DNA from 3 places in the Maribacter dokdonensis DSW-8 genome. Region 3 is predicted to be linked to each of the others. Evidence: riboswitches for the same ligand, from Rfam matches in the RefSeq annotation. Region 3 holds a riboswitch; each other region holds the start of a gene.
The links. A riboswitch is a leader RNA that binds a small molecule or an ion and turns the genes downstream of it on or off. The one in region 3 is predicted to bind S-adenosylmethionine.
Positions count from the first base shown of each region.

Region 1: linked by a shared signal. The riboswitch ahead of I600_RS14700 (O-acetylhomoserine aminocarboxypropyltransferase/cysteine synthase family protein) and the one ahead of I600_RS01775 (Na+/H+ antiporter NhaC family protein) in region 3 are both predicted to bind S-adenosylmethionine.
Region 2: linked by a shared signal. The riboswitch ahead of I600_RS14760 (homocysteine S-methyltransferase family protein) and the one ahead of I600_RS01775 (Na+/H+ antiporter NhaC family protein) in region 3 are both predicted to bind S-adenosylmethionine.

Region 1 covers NZ_LDPE01000003.1:234,074-239,695, reverse strand. Annotated here, with positions in the region: gene thrA (bifunctional aspartate kinase/homoserine dehydrogenase I) at 1-2,361, opposite strand, end outside; gene I600_RS14700 (O-acetylhomoserine aminocarboxypropyltransferase/cysteine synthase family protein) at 2,546-3,820, opposite strand; SAM riboswitch class I at 3,937-4,040, opposite strand; gene I600_RS14695 (sulfatase family protein) at 4,283-5,622, opposite strand, start outside.
Region 2 covers NZ_LDPE01000003.1:249,889-255,510, forward strand. Annotated here, with positions in the region: gene I600_RS14755 (NAD(P)/FAD-dependent oxidoreductase) at 1-797, shown strand, start outside; SAM riboswitch class I at 957-1,066, shown strand; gene I600_RS14760 (homocysteine S-methyltransferase family protein) at 1,146-2,135, shown strand; gene I600_RS14765 (four helix bundle protein) at 2,200-2,547, shown strand; gene metH (methionine synthase) at 2,544-5,300, shown strand; gene metF (methylenetetrahydrofolate reductase [NAD(P)H]) at 5,477-5,622, shown strand, end outside.
Region 3 covers NZ_LDPE01000001.1:386,718-392,339, forward strand. Annotated here, with positions in the region: gene I600_RS01770 (M24 family metallopeptidase) at 1-219, shown strand, start outside; gene I600_RS01775 (Na+/H+ antiporter NhaC family protein) at 287-1,582, opposite strand; SAM-I-IV-variant riboswitch at 1,634-1,730, opposite strand; gene I600_RS01780 (arylsulfotransferase family protein) at 2,014-3,288, shown strand; gene I600_RS19380 (hypothetical protein) at 3,519-4,256, shown strand; gene I600_RS01795 (EF-hand domain-containing protein) at 4,386-4,685, shown strand; gene I600_RS01800 (outer membrane beta-barrel protein) at 4,809-5,622, opposite strand, start outside.

The DNA of each region.
Region 1 (5,622 bases), on a different contig from region 3:
CAACGTACCGCCTACATTACCGTGACCGAAAATCAGAATATTGATTTTCTTACTGATGCCGAACACCTGACCGTGCATAACATTGACCGCCTTATGCAAATCCGATTTCTTTACTACCAAACTTACGTTCTTGCCAGATACCGTATTATTGAACAACAACGGCACGATCTGGTTCTTGATCAATGCATTGAACGGATTGTGAAAAGTGCTTAAATCTTGACCTACGATAGATATGATTGACACATCATCCATCACCGTAATCATATTTACATCTTTTGATTCAAAGTCGTTGCTAAACTCATTTTCCAATGCCAGCTTTGCCCTTTTTGCCTTATCCTTTTTCACCACAAGACCTATTCCCCTTTCAGATGATCCTTGGGAAATAATGCTCACACTAATATTACTAGATTGCAAGGCTTTAAAAATACGGGCATCTACCCCTACTTTCCCTAACAAGCCACGACCTTCTATATTAATCATGGCAACATCTTCTATTACCGAGAGCGACTTTATACCTTCTTTACTAGATTTGGCGCTTATTAAAGTACCCTCATTATCATCATTGTAGGTATTTAAAATACGTAACGGAATGTTCTTCTCTATTAAGGGAATTATGGTTTTGGCATGTAGAATGGTAGCTCCAAAATTGGCGAGCTCGTTTGCTTCTTCATAAGACAGGTTCGCCAGTCTTTTCGCCTCTGGTACATAATCAGGATTTGCCGTATAAATACCATCAACGTGGGTGTAATTCTGTAATTCTTCGGCATCTAAGAAATTTGCCAATAATGCCGCGGAATAATTACTGCCATTTCTACCCAAAGTAGTTGTCTCGTTCTCCACTGTAGAGGCTATAAAACCGGTTACTACCGCTACCGTATCACTCGGAATTTCAGCGAATTTTAAAAGCACCAATTCTTTGGATTCATTTTCAAGCACCTTGGCGTCACCAAAGGTATCATCGGTCTTAATGACTTCACGTGTATCTACAAGTTTGGCATTGATCCCTTTACCGATCAATAGTTTGGTTACCAGTTTGGCAGAGATCAACTCGCCATACGCCAACACCTCATCTTTTATTTTGGCACTGTAATCTCCCAACAAGGAAACTCCTTCATACAGCTTTGCCAAGCCCTTGAATTCGGCAGATAGATTTACGTTGGAATAGGTATGTTTTTGATACTTCTCCAGCGCTTCAAAATCTGACCTATAATCTTTTCCCTTGGCTGCTTTCTCTAGCATATCCTCTAGCTGATCTGTAGCCTTTTCCCTAGCGGAAACCACCATGGCTACATTCTCATTGTTTTTGACCTTTTGTGTAACGATATCCAATACACGCTCAAGTCCCTCGCCATTACTCAACGATTTACCACCGAATTTTAGGATTTTGATCTTCTTGATATTACCGTTGGTATTAAAAATACCGGTCAGCAATTTTTCCATCTGATCAAACTCGATCAAAAAGGCATCATGCCCATGTAACGATTGTACTTCGCCATAGGTTACATTACTCTTTGCCTGCGCCAATTGCTTAAAGGTATCTTTGTTTTCTTGGGCAGTAAAGAACATATCCGAATCTACTCCGATAATATGAATATTGGTATCGCTATTTTGTAGCTTAATAAAATTCTCATCACCATCCCTAGTTACATCAATGGTCTTTAACAATTGGTTCATCAACTTATACGCAGACAATTGAAAACGCTCTTGTAACTTATCGCCATGGTGCATTAACCAACTTTCTACATTAAAAACCTTAAGCTCCTCATTGGTACTTCGTTTAAACCGTTCTTTAAAGGAAGCCGGGGTCCTATAACATAACATGGCATGCATACGGGCATCATGCACAGGTTGTTTAGAATTCACTAAAAACTGTTCCTGTATTTGGCAATTGGCTATTAACCAATCGGTCGATTTCCAATCAGATGCCACAGGAATCAAATGTTCTGTCAGCGTTGGGTGCAATGCTGCCATTTCCCAAGCGATACCACCACCCAAAGATCCACCGATCAATGCAAACAAACGTTCTACCTTTAACTGTTGTAGACCTAATAAAAATATTCTAGCTACATCACCGGCTACAAAATCCTTATAGTTCTCTATTACAAACTTGTCATGACCATTGCCCGGAATGTTGAATGCCAAAATAGTGTACTTGTTGGTATCTATACACTTCTCTTCTCCGATCAAGGCAGACCACCAACCATTTTCACCGGTAACATTAGAATTGCCCGTTAATGCATGATTCACCAAAATTATTGGCGCTGTATGAAGCTCCTTCCCAAATACCTGATACGATAATTGAATATCTTGAGTACTACCGCTTAGGGTCTTGTATTTTTTAATCTGTAGTTGATGTAACATCTATTTCAAAATCAATTTATGGCTGAGCTTCGACTGCGCTCAGCCACCTCATGTAAATAATATATTCTTGAACATTCAATGACTTCGGCTAGGCTCAGCCGCCACCAATATTCTTTTTTTCTTAATCCACCGATCACTTCGGCTACGCTCAGTGACCGGTTGTTGACTATATGGGCAACCTATATTAAAGACTGGCAAATGCCTGCTCTAAATCTGCTTTTAAATCTTCTATATCTTCAAGACCTACCGACAAACGAATTAAATCTTGCCCTACACCTGCACCTTCTTGCTGCTCTGCGGTTAATTGCTGGTGGGTAGTACTTGCCGGGTGAATGATCAATGATTTGGTGTCACCAATATTGGCAAGTAAAGAAAATATCTTAGTAGCATCGGTAACCTTTTTAGCCGCTTCAAAACCGCCCTTGATACCAAAGGTAACCAATCCGCTTTGACCTTTTGGCAAGTATTCTTGTGCCAAGTCATAGTATTTATTGCTCTTTAATCCTGGGTAATTTACCCAAGCCACTTCTTTCCTTCCTTCTAACCAAGTAGCCAATTCCAATGCATTTGCACTGTGTTGCTTTATACGTACCGGCAAAGTCTCTAAACCTTGTATAATTTGGAAGGCGTTATACGGACTCAATGCCCCACCAAAATCACGTAAACCTTCCAGTATCAATTTAAAGGTAAATGCTGCCGCACCTAATGCCTCACTATAAACCAAACCGTGGTAACCTGCAGATGGTTCCGTAAATTCAGGGAATTTTCCGTTGGTCCAATCAAACGTACCGGCATCTATAATTGCTCCACCTAAAGACGTTCCTTGACCGCCAATATATTTTGTCAATGAATGAATGACCAAATTGGCACCGTGCTCAATAGGGTTTAACAATGAAGGAGTAGCTACTGTATTATCTACTATAAAAGGTACTCCCGCTGCTTTCGATTCTTTAGAAATCGCTTTCAGATCCAACACATCCAATTTCGGATTCCCTAAAGATTCCACAAAGAAAGCCCTTGTATTATCCTGTACCGCTTTTCCAAAATTTTCAGGATCAGATGCATCTACAAAGGTGGTCGTAATACCGAATCTTGGTAGGGTAACATTTAATAAATTAAAGGTGCCACCGTATAAACTGCTTGACGCTACAATATGATCGCCCGCTTTTAACAAGGTCAATAAACCTGTAGAAATAGCAGCAGTACCAGATGCAAAGACCACAGCACCAACACCACCTTCAACAGCGGCTAATCTATCTTGTAAAATTTGATTGGTAGGATTGTTTAACCGTGTGTAAATAAACCCTAGTTCTTTAAGTGAAAATAAGTTTGCCGCATGATCGGTATCATTAAATACATACGATGATGTTTGATAAATAGGCACTGCCCTTGTACCTCCATTTGTAGTGGTGTCGTGACCTGCGTGTAATGCGTTTGTTGCTAATTTGTGATTACTCATGATTTTGTTGTTTTTAAAAATTATTCTAATAATTAAAAAGCCCAACTTAAACACATAAAATTGTGAGTAAGTAAAATCAAAAAGTTATAAGAAAGTAATATCGAGAAAATCGATTACTGTTATCCTTCCCCTAAGGGTAGAATGTAGCACCTTCTTTGTATGGAACAAAGGGTTGCTAAGGTTTCAAAGGGTCTAATCCCTCCACCTTTCTTGATAACTATTCAATACGTGTGTGAACTTTGAACTACAAATATAAAGGCAGAAAAATTTAAAAACCTAGTATTTTATGAAAAATATATAATTCTTGGTCTTGTTGTTAGTTTTCTGAAGGCTTAAAAGCAATAGTACACCTGTTCAATTACAATATTCTCGATACACTCTTAACCTAAAGAAAAATTAGTTTAAGAGCACTCGAACTGACATTTTACTATCAACGAACAACGAGAAACGAACCACGAAAAACTACTCAATCATCCCTGCGCTCTTATATTTATCTATATACATCTGATCTTGCTCCGGGGAGTCTTTATATTTTTTACGTAATGCAATTAAATCTTTCTTTAATTTTTTAACGGTATCTGCGTAGGCAGGGTCATTGTAGACATTGTTCATTTCCTTTGGGTCCTTCAATCTATCATATAACTCCCACTCATCAACATCATAATAGAAATGCACCAATTTAAATTCTTTATTCACAATACCATAGTGACGCTTTACCATATGAACAGATGGATATTCGTAATATTGATAATACACGGCATCTCTAGTCCATTTTTCTTTTTCGCCTTTCAACAAGGGAATTAAACTTTCACCTTGCATATCACTTGGTGGCGTGATGCCTACAGCTTCTAACATTGTCTGTGCAAAGTCTAAATTCTGTACCATTTCATTTTCTACAGCTCCCGGTTCAACCACATTGGGCCAACGTACCAATAAAGGAGTTTTAAACGATTCGTCATAAATAAATCGCTTATCAAACCAACCGTGCTCCCCTAAATAAAATCCTTGATCAGAGGTATAGATCACTATGGTGTTTTCCGCCAATCCGCTTTCATCCAAATAATCTAACAAGCGGCCTACATTATCATCTACCGAAGAAATACTACCCAAATAATCTTGCATATAGCGCTGGTACTTCCATTTCATTTTTTCGGTATCGTTCATTTTTGGCCAATTGTTATAGAAAAAATCGTTGATGGAATCTAACACCGGATCATACAATGCTTTTTGTTCTACCGTTGCACGGTTATACGGACCGTAAAAACTATTGGGAAATTCCTCCACTACCGGTAAAACCTTACCCTCCATTTTAGCTAAGGTTTCCGGTCTGACCTTACTATCATGACTATACATCATGTGTGTCAACAAATTCATTTCTGCCGTCTTTGCCGCCGATCCTCTATTGCTGTAATCATCAAATAACGTTTCTGGCTCCGGGAAGGTTTTTTTCGTGAACTCCTTGAACTTATCCGGTCTTGGCCACCACGGTCTGTGCGGTGCCTTGTGCAAGTACATCATCATAAAAGGTTCGTCATTGGACGCTTCTTCTTTCAACCAATCTAGTGATACATCTGTTATGATATCGGTAACATAGCCTTGCTTGGTTATGGTATCACCATTGGTAACTATAAAATCTGGATTAATATAGTGCCCTTGACCCGGCAAGATCATAAACTCATCTACCCCTTTTGGATTATTGCCAAAATGAAGCTTACCGAACATCGCCGTTTTATACCCATTCTTTTTAAAGATTTGCGGAAAGGTCACCTGTGTAGTATCGAACGGAAAATAATTATCCACTT
Region 2 (5,622 bases), on a different contig from region 3:
TAGATAAGTTAGAAGATGGTTCTTTTGTGGTAACTACCAATAAAGGAACAAAGCACAATGCACCTGTAGTGGTAATTGCAGGTGGTCTGGGTTCTTTTGAGCCAAGAAAACCACCTATTTCTAATATTGTAAACTTTGAAGATACAGGTGTTTCCTATATGATCAAAGATCCAGAAGTATATCGCGATAAAAAAGTGGTTATTGCCGGTGGAGGTGATTCTGCCTTGGACTGGGCTATATTTTTGACCGATGTAGCGGCAGAAGTAACCTTGGTACACAGAAGGGATGAATTTAGAGGGGCATTGGATTCCGTTGAAAAAGCATCTGAACTGGCGAAATTGGGTAAAATCAAGTTGATTACCAAAGCTGAGGTAAAAGAGCTGCACGGTGAAAATGAACTTAAGGCAGTAGTTATTAAGCACACGGACAAGGAAAAAGAAGATACTTATTTAGAAGTGGATAATTTTATTCCTTTATTCGGTCTGTCTCCAAAATTAGGTCCTATAGGTGATTGGGGCTTGGAAATTCAGAAAAATGCTATTAAAGTAAATAACGCAAAAGATTACCAGACCAACATACCGGGAGTATATGCAATTGGTGATGTTAATACTTACGAAGGTAAGTTGAAATTGATACTTTCAGGTTTCCATGAAGCAGCCGTTATGTGCCAATATGCATACCAGCAGATCAATCCAGGTAAGCGCTTTGTAATGAAATATACTACTGTTGGTGGTGTTGAAGGTTTTGATGGTTCTAAGAAGGAAGCAAAGAAAGAAGTAGTACAGAGTATCGCATAAATTAAATTATTTGAGTAGTACGGCCTCCGGATGCTTTAGACGTGTGGGGGCTTTTTTTGTGACATTTTTTAAGAATTTCGTTGGCTAAAAAAACCATTGAAGTCTTGGTAAAGAGCGAGTAGTGCCGTTACTTTGCAATTCGTTCCTAATTAAATTGTATTGTTATCAAGAAAGGCGGAGGGACTAGACCCTGTGAAACCTTGGCAACCCTTTCCGTAGTGGAAAAGAAGGTGCTACATTCTATCCTCATTCAAAAGGACAGATAACTAAAGAAAGAACATAATTACCTTCCTTTCCTTACTTGATATCATATATTTTAAAGCGAACAAATAATTTGTTAAGCGTAAAATGAAGGATATAAAAGAAATTTTAAAAGAGCGTATTTTAATACTGGATGGTGCCATGGGTACTATGCTTCAACGTTATAAGTTTACTGAAGAAGATTTTAGGGGAGAACGCTTTAAGGATTGGGAACATCCGTTGCAAGGTAACAATGATTTGTTGTCGTTAACGCAACCCGATGCTATAGCAGATGTTCACCGTCAGTATTTTGATGCTGGGGCAGATATTGTAGAGACCAATACCTTTTCCGGAACTACGATTGCTATGGCAGATTATTTTATGGAAGATTTGGTGTATGAGCTCAACTATGAATCTGCGCGTATTGCCAAAATGGTAGCAGATGAGTTCACTGCAAAAGAACCAAATAAACCTCGTTTTGTAGCCGGTAGTATTGGACCCACCAATAAAACGGCAAGTATGTCACCAGATGTAAATGATCCAGGTTATAGGGCTATTTCTTTTGATGAGCTACGTATTGCATATAAACAACAGGTAGAAGCTTTATTAGATGGTGGGTCGGATATTTTATTGGTAGAAACCATTTTTGACACCCTCAATGCCAAGGCGGCATTATTTGCCATAGAAGAAGTTAAAGAAGAACGAAATATAGATGTTCCCATAATGGTTAGCGGTACTATTACCGATGCATCCGGTAGAACGTTATCGGGTCAAACGGCCGAGGCATTTTTAATATCCATATCCCACATTCCTATTTTATCGGTTGGGTTTAATTGTGCTTTAGGTGCAAACCAGTTGGTACCTCATTTAGAGGTGTTGTCCACCAAAAGTGAACATGCGGTCTCAGCGCACCCCAATGCCGGTTTGCCTAATGCATTTGGAGAGTACGACGAAACTCCTGAGCAAATGGCGGAACAGATCAAGGAATACGCGGAAAAAGGATTGGTAAATATAGTTGGTGGATGTTGCGGAACCACTCCGGAACATATTACTGCGATTGCTGAGGTTGTGAAAAATTTTGCTCCGCGTCAGTTTTAGTTGTTGGTAAATAAATCGTTTTTCGTTGCACGTTAATGGTTTATCGTGGTTTTTTAAATATGATATGGATTATAAAGAATTAGATATTTGGGTACAGGCTAGGATGTTGGTGAAAACAGTATATGTTTTGACGAAGTCCTTTCCACAAGATGAGCAATTTTCTTTAACCTCACAGGTGAGAAGATGTGTTATATCTGTTCCTTCAAATATTGCTGAAGGTTGTGGAAGACAATCCAATAAAGAAACAATTCATTTTTTACATATTGCTAGAGGCTCCTTATTCGAGTTGGAAACCCAGTTGATTTTAGCAGGAGATTTAAATTATATTTCAGATACAGATATCGTTTTGAAAGAAATAGAAAGAGTGAAAAAGTTGTTGAACGGATTCATAAATTATCACAAGAAGTTATGAGTAAAGAAAACGAACAACGAACAACGAATAACGAACAACGTTTTCTAAAGCTTAGCGGCCTAGAACCCCTGATTGTAACTCCAGAAACCAATTTCATAAACGTTGGTGAGCGAACAAACGTTGCGGGTTCAAAAAAGTTTCTTCGTTTAGTAAAAGAGGAAAAGTTTGAAGAGGCATTGGCAGTGGCTAGGGAGCAGGTTGAAAATGGTGCCCAGGTTATTGATATTAACATGGATGACGGATTGATCGATGGTAAACAGGCTATGGTGAAATTTTTGAATCTTGTTATATCGGAGCCGGATATTTCTCGTGTGCCTATTATGATCGACAGTTCTAAATGGGAAATCATTGAAGCTGGTCTGCAAGTTGTTCAAGGTAAATGTGTGGTAAATTCCATAAGCTTAAAAGAGGGCGAAGAACAATTTATACACCACGCCAAACTCATAAAAAGATATGGTGCCGCGGTAATTGTTATGGCTTTTGATGAGGTAGGTCAGGCAGATAATTATGACCGTAGAATTGAAATAGCAAAACGTTCGTATGATGTTTTGGTGAACAAGGTAAATTTTGCACCGGAGGATATCATTTTCGATTTAAATATTTTTCCGGTAGCAACGGGAATGGATGAGCATAAATTAAATGCTGTCGATTTTATTGAAGCTACAAGATGGGTCCGTGAAAACTTGCCACATGCCAGTGTAAGTGGTGGCGTTAGTAATGTTTCGTTTTCATTTAGGGGCAATAACCCGGTGCGTGAGGCTATGCACTCGGTCTTCTTGTACCACGCTATAAAAGCGGGTATGAACATGGGTATTGTAAATCCGAGTATGCTAGAGGTGTATGATGATATTCCTAAAGACTTATTGGAATATGTAGAAGATGTTATTCTAAATAGAAGAGATGATGCAACGGAGCGCTTGCTAGATTTTGCCGAATCTGTAGTTGGTAAAACCAAGGAAAGTAAAATAGATCTATCGTGGCGAGAAGAACCTTTACAAGAGCGTATTACCCGTGCCTTGGTAAAAGGTATTGATCAATATATTATTGAAGATGTTGAAGAAGCCAGGTTGGCTGCCAATAAGCCAATTGAAGTTATTGAGGGCAACTTAATGACGGGTATGAACGTGGTGGGCGATTTATTCGGTAGCGGAAAAATGTTCTTGCCGCAAGTGGTAAAATCTGCCCGAGTGATGAAGAAGGCGGTAGCTTATTTATTACCCTATATTGAAGAAGAAAAGTTATTGAATCCGCAAGTTGGAGATTCTGATAATGCCGGAAAGATTTTAATGGCAACCGTAAAGGGCGATGTTCATGATATTGGTAAAAATATTGTGGGTGTAGTATTGGCCTGTAACAATTATGAGATCGTTGATCTAGGCGTAATGGTGCCACCAGAAAAAATTATTGCAGCAGCTATTGAGCATAATGTAGATATTATAGGGCTTAGCGGATTAATTACGCCATCATTGGATGAGATGGTGCATTTGGCAAAGGAAATGGAACGTAAAGATTTCAGTATTCCGTTGTTGATCGGTGGTGCAACCACCAGTAAGGCACATACCGCGGTAAAGATTGATCCACAATATAAAGAGGCAGTAGTTCATGTAAACGATGCCTCTAGAGCAGTAACCGTGGTGGGCGATTTGTTGCAAAAAGAAACATCTACGAGCTATAAGAAAAGTATAAAAGATGATTATGATGTGTTTAGGGAAAAGTTCTTGAACCGTTCATCTAGTAAAACCTATAAGCCAATTTCTGCAGCACGGAGAAATAAGTTTAAAATAGATTGGAAAACTTCTGAAATTGTAAAGCCGAACAAATTGGGTATTCAGGTGATCGAAGATCTAGATCTGAATGTTTTGGTACCCTATATAGATTGGACTCCCTTCTTCAGAAGTTGGGAACTGCATGGTAAATATCCTGCAATATTGACCGATGAGGTTGTTGGGGAACAAGCAACCGATTTATTCGCAGACGCTCAAGAGATGCTGAACAAGATAATTTCCGAAAAGAAATTAAAAGCTAAAGGTGTATTTGGACTGTTTCCTGCGAATTCCATTAATGACGATGATATTTTAGTCGATACTAGTTCAAGTTTAGAAGGGAATACTGGGTCGCCTAGCGGAGCCAAAACAGATGGGAACTATACTTTCCGTACCCTTCGCCAACAATTAGAGCGTAGGGAAGGAGTCGCAGATTATGCCTTGGCGGATTTTATTGCTCCAAAAGAATCTGGGAAACAAGACTACATGGGTTGTTTCTGTGTATCCACAGGTTTTGGTACGGCAGAAATGGCGGCGCAATATGAGAAAGACCTAGATGACTATAACTCCATCATGGTAAAGGCATTGGCGGATCGTTTAGCCGAAGCATTTGCTGAATACTTGCATAAAGAAGTGAGAACAGCGCATTGGGGTTATGCCGCCAATGAAGATCTGAGCAATGAAGATTTAATAAAGGAATCTTATAAAGGTATTCGTCCTGCGCCTGGTTATCCTGCTTGTCCCGATCACTTGGAAAAATTGACCATTTGGGATGTTCTGAAAGTAAAGGAAACCATAGGTGTGGAGTTAACAGATAGTCTTGCCATGTGGCCGGCCGCATCTGTAAGCGGATATTATTTTGGTAACCCGGAAGCCCGTTACTTTGGTCTTGGTAAAATAAAACTGGATCAAGTAAAGGATTTTGCGGAACGAAAGGGGATTTCGTTTGAAGAAGCCGAGAAATGGCTTGCACCAAATATAGTGGACTAATGCGTTAGGGATTGCAGCGGCATCTTTTTCTATTTCTGAACTGTGCCAATGTTAAGTAAAAAGAGTTGTTGAAATAGAAAAAATATAGCGAAAAGCCCGCCCGAACGCCCAAAGAAGAATTAAAGTAAATAAGCCTCTTGAAGGTTTGCTCATAACCAAGAGTAAAAGAATATAAAATGAAAGTTACAGACCATATCACCAATGCAAAGGGAAAAACACTTTTTTCTTTTGAGATCGTACCGCCGGTAAAGGGGAGAAATATTCAGGAATTGTACAATAATATTGATCCTTTAATGGAGTTTAACCCTCCGTTCATTGATGT
Region 3 (5,622 bases):
GGTCACCATTTAGGCTTATCAACAGGCGATCCAAACTTATCGAATGCACTTTTAAAACCAGGCATGGTATTTACTGTAGAGCCGTGGTATTATAATCATGATAACAATATTTCAGTATTTACAGAAGATATGATTTTAATCACGGAAGATGGTTGTGAAGTGTTAAGTTCGGACTTACCTAGAACACCTGAAGATTTAGAGAATTTGATGAAAAGTTAATCGCTACATTTTATTATACCTTATTTTAATGCTATTGAGAATGTTTTTTAATATTCCTGTAGGCTATTTACTTCTTAGATTTTAATCCTACAACCAACACAGTAGACACCAATAATAACAATAGATACCAAGTATTACTTACAAGGTCCAAATAAGTTATACTACCCTTTGCAAAGCTCAAAATCATAAGCACCTGGGCTCCATAAGGCAATAATCCTTGAGTTATACAAGCAAAGACATCTAAGATAGATGCAGTCTGTTTGTTCTCTAAAGCATACTCATCATTAATAGATTTAGCAATGGGTCCAGATATAATTATGGAGACCGTATTGTTCGCAATTGCCATGTTAATAGTTGATACCAGTGTTGCAATACCAAACTGTGCCGACTTCTTACTTTTTACAAAAGTTTTAATTTTTAATAGTATAAACGCTATACCGCCATTGAACGTCACCAAAGCGGCCAAACCGCCCGTTAATAATGATAAAAGAAATATCTCCGTCATATTGGTAAAGCCTGTATATGATATTCTTGTAAATTCCAACACTGTGAAATCACCATAAAAGACACCTAAGATTCCAGCCGAAATTGCGCCCAATACAAGCGTCACAAAAACGTTCACACCTATTACTGAAAGTATAATTACAATTAAATAAGGCAAAATTTTAAGAATGGAATAATGATACTCTTCCATTTCCATTCCTACGGTATTCATGCTTAGACCTTCATACATTAAAATGGCCATACTTATAATGGCAGCAGGTACGGCTATTTTGATATTCGCCTTGAACTTATCACTCATTTTTACGTTCAGTGATTGTGTAGCGGCAATGGTGGTATCTGAAATTACCGATAGATTATCACCGAACATGGAACCTCCTAACAAGGCACCGCATAAAATACCCAGCGAAAAATTACCGGTATCCGCAAAACCAATTACAATTGGAGCCAGCGCTACTATAGCGCCAACAGAGGTACCCGTAGAAATAGACAAAAATGCAGCAATTACAAACACACCTACATATATATAGTGTCCGCTGATAACATCCAGACCTAAATGAACAATAGCATCTACACTGCCCATAGCTTTGGTTGTCGCTGCAAATGCTCCTGCCAATAAGTATATAAGACACATGGTCAAAATTTTATCATTACCGCACCCTTCTAAAAGAATGGCAATTTTCTCCTTCATAGATTGCTTAAACATGAGAAATGCTACCAGTATACCAGCAATTACGGCAATAGGAGCGGGTAGGGCATAAAAATCATTTTGAAAAATGCCTACGCCTAGAAATATTGCAATGAATATTAAAAATGGAATAAGTGCCTTTGCATTGGCTGTTACAGCTTTTACTTGAGTCATATATGGTTATTTGAAGAATCACGTTTAGAGCTATAACAAATACAATAGGAAGGATTTAACGTTTTTTCCAAGGTATTGGCTTATCGCTTTTAGCACCTTGCTCGTTATTGCAGGTTGCTATCTCTATTTGAGATTCTTGATAATTTAAGGGCGCAAAATTAATAAACCATCGGTACATAAAACCAAAAATTATACTAATTATATCTTAATTTAAACCGTTTTGACCAATTGCAGAAAATGCCATTTTAAGATGACAAAAGGCTAAAAAATTTCACTTATACAAAAGGGCCGTTTGCTGAATTATAAGCTCCATTCGCTGAGAAGCTTCATTTTCATTTAAACTTCGAACTACATTTAAAATCTAAACGGAGACTGGTATCTATACCTACTTAGATGCTTAAACCGTATAACAACCCTAAAAATTAAAATCGATGAGAAAAATGAATCTTAACTTAGGAACAACTGCATTATTTGTATGCCTGCTTTTCTTAACTTCTTGCAGTAATGATTCCGATGATGTTTCAATCACCGAAGAAGAAACAACAGATGATACTAGCGACACCAATGAAGCAAGTAGTACTGTGGACAGTGACTCCTACATTTTAGCCGTTGCACCGGACAATGGGGTATATTTAATTGATCATGATGGCAATACCTTATTTGATTGGGATTTCAATGGTGACCAATTGGGTAATGATGCCATGCTTCAATCTGATGGCAGCTTGGTAGCTACGATAAAAGCTGATAATCCACAGATAACCTTTGGTGGTTATGGTGGCGGTTTTAGAAAAATAAATGCTGACCAATCCATTGAATGGGAAGTGGACTATTCTACTAATACCTACATCTCACATCATGATGTTAATTACTTATCGAACGGAAATATCATATTTCCCGTATGGGAAGAAGTAAGTGCTGCAGATGCTGCGGAGATGGGATTTTCGGGTAATTTTAATATTTACCCTGAAGCTATTATTGAAATGAATCCATTAACCCAAGAAATAGTTTGGGAGTGGCATGCTACGGACCATATTGTTCAAGATTACGATGAAAGCAAATTAAACTTTGGTGTCGTGGCCGATGTTCCCAACCTTATTGACATCAATTATAATAATGATCAAACTGATGGTGACATTATGCATGTAAACGGTATAACCCTAGATGAAACGAACGACCTTTTATACATGACCGTTAACTTTTATAGCGAGGTTTGGGTTATTGATCATAGCACCTCAACAGAAGAGGCTGCCACCAATACCGGCGGAAACTATAATTTAGGTGGTGACCTGGTTTACCGTTTTGGAAACCCCCTTACTTATGACAATGTTGGTGAAGTGACCATGAACAGGGTACATTATCCTAATCTTTTTGATGATAATAAAATGTTGGTTTTTGTAAATAACAAATACGATAACCAGTCTGCAGTAGCAGAATACCAATTGAGTCCGCCTTATGAACTGGTAGCCGGTCAAGATAATGAGCCTGAATTAATATGGGAATTCACAGATACCGATTTATATAGTAATGGTTTAGGCAGTGGGGTTAGAATGAGTAATGGCAACACCCTTATCTGCGAAGGCACAGGTGCTATTTGGGAAGTTAATAGCGACGGAGATGTGCTGTGGAGATTTACAAATTACAATAGACCGTGGCGTGCGTATGCATTTACAAAAGACGACGATGCAATAACCGCATTAGGTCTATAATTAAAGATAGTTTTTTTGATTGATTGATTGATGACGAAGGGCTCCAATAGCAATATTGGAGCTTTTCTATTTTTAAAATTCATCTACATGATGAAATATAAGCAACTAGCATTGTTCAAATATGTAACTGGTAAAGATTCAGGTATTCGCTTTAAATCTTATGGCATCCACTTAAAACTCCTCTTTAGTCTTTGTTTTATCAATAGGTTTACCATTCCAGAATTACTAAGATGAAAATATATACTACGCTATTATTGTTATTTGGTTGGGCAATTGGCCAAGCTCAAAATACAGAGGATAACATTACTTATCAAAGCATTATAGACGCAGAACATATTATGGTCCAATTAAGTACAGTAGACCAAGCTACTATGATGTCTATGTTGCACCAGGGCTTTTACGTGTATTTTGATGTTAAAGGAAAAAAGAAGAAAAATGTTTCCATTCAATATCCAATCAATATTACTCCGCCAGAACGTCCAGAACGAAATGAAAAAGATAATTCTCGTAAAAAAACGGATGAACAAGAGCGTAAAGGACCAGACATGAACAAGCTATTGGAAGAAATGCCCAGAACGGCACGCTTTATTAATTTTGACCATGAAGAAGAATTTCATTTAGACCTAAACAATCTAGGTGTTACCATAAACTACAATTTTGACGAAGCTAAAGAACTTCATTATCACTTAAAAATACCAAAAAATAGCATTGTTGATAATGACACCAAGCTATCCAAATTATCCATTGGTATTATGACTCCAAAAATAAAATCCGAAACAAAAACTGAAAGCCCAAATGTAAGTTTTGGTGCTGGAGGTCAAGGTAGCGGACCTGGAGGTCGCAGAGGTGGTCAAGGTGGTGGTCCTGGCGGTGGAGGTAGAGGAGGTTCTCAAGGAACACCACCACAAGATCAGCGACCAGAAGAAGTCTCCTTTAATATTTGGTTTAAGGCCGATGCTAACAATTAAGTATTACAAAATTTTTCATCTATTGATTCTATAGATACGTAGTAATAATTACACTATTGGTATATATTGTTTTCACTTACTAAGAGGTAAATATACTTTTGTAACACATAAATATTAAAACACATAACCATGAAAAAAGTAATTGCAACGTTTATCATTATTGCTTCAATAACCAGTTGTAACAGTGTAAAGAACATGAACACCTCATCTATGTCCGATGCTGCTACATTATTAAGCTCACTAAGTTCTAATTCTACGGTACAGCAGGTGGCGAGCTTATTTAGCCTATTGGATACCAACAATGATCAAGCTATTAGCTCAACTGAAGCTATTGGCGAAGTTTCTGAAAATTTTGATGTATTGGACACTGATAATAACGCTAGCCTTAATTTAACCGAATTGGAAGGTATACTTGGTTTGTTAAAATAAAATCTTCCATATAAACGTATTCCCCCCGAATACGTTTATTTTCATTTTGAGTTATTTGCTAAGAACCCCCTGTTTATCTTAAACAGGGGGTTCTTTTTTTTGTAAAAGATTAATAATGAAAACTTAATTCGTTGCTTTATTAAATTTGTAAGTAATACCAATATTTAATCCAAAAGAAGAGTATGGTACTTTCTGGGACAGTTCTTTAGATGTATCAGTATTGGTATTGGATAGGTTATCTACGTAGGTAGTAGTTCTATTTACGCCTTCTGGCAAATTATCAATGGTATATAGCCCACTAACCGCTATAGTACCATCAGGTAGTTTTAAATCCGTATTGAATTCGGATATTTCCGAATCTTTACGCTTTAAACTAATACCGTAATATTCAGCTTCTACAAACAGGCTAAAGTTATCATCTAAATCATATTTATATCCAAGAGCTCCCACGAACCCTAAAGGAAAATGTCCATGAAAATCCTCTTTATAGTTCGTTTCGGAATAAGAGCCTTCCGGTACACCAAAAGCCTCGGCTTCAGCTTCAGAAAAAACAGATTTTTGGTAAATGACACCTTCCGTTTTACCTCCCAATTTTAATAATGCTCCAAAACGTCCATATATATTATTGGTGAATTTATATACCACGGATGCGGAAGCACCAAATGCCCTTGCCCTTGCAACAGCATTCACTTCTGTATCCGGTAGACTAACAATAGAAATATCCTGGTCAGAACCATGCAAATAACCTACTCCAAGATCAAAACCGAAAGAGTCGTCAAAAAAATAGGTGCCTCTAAGTTGAAAGTTTGTGCCTTCTCCATAACTGCCATATGAGTTTTCTGTTTCCGTTGTCGTAATTCGTTCTCCCAATTTCATACCTGCACTTCCAACGGCATAGCCAGAACTTGCCGAGACTTGCCATTGCCCATATGCCGTT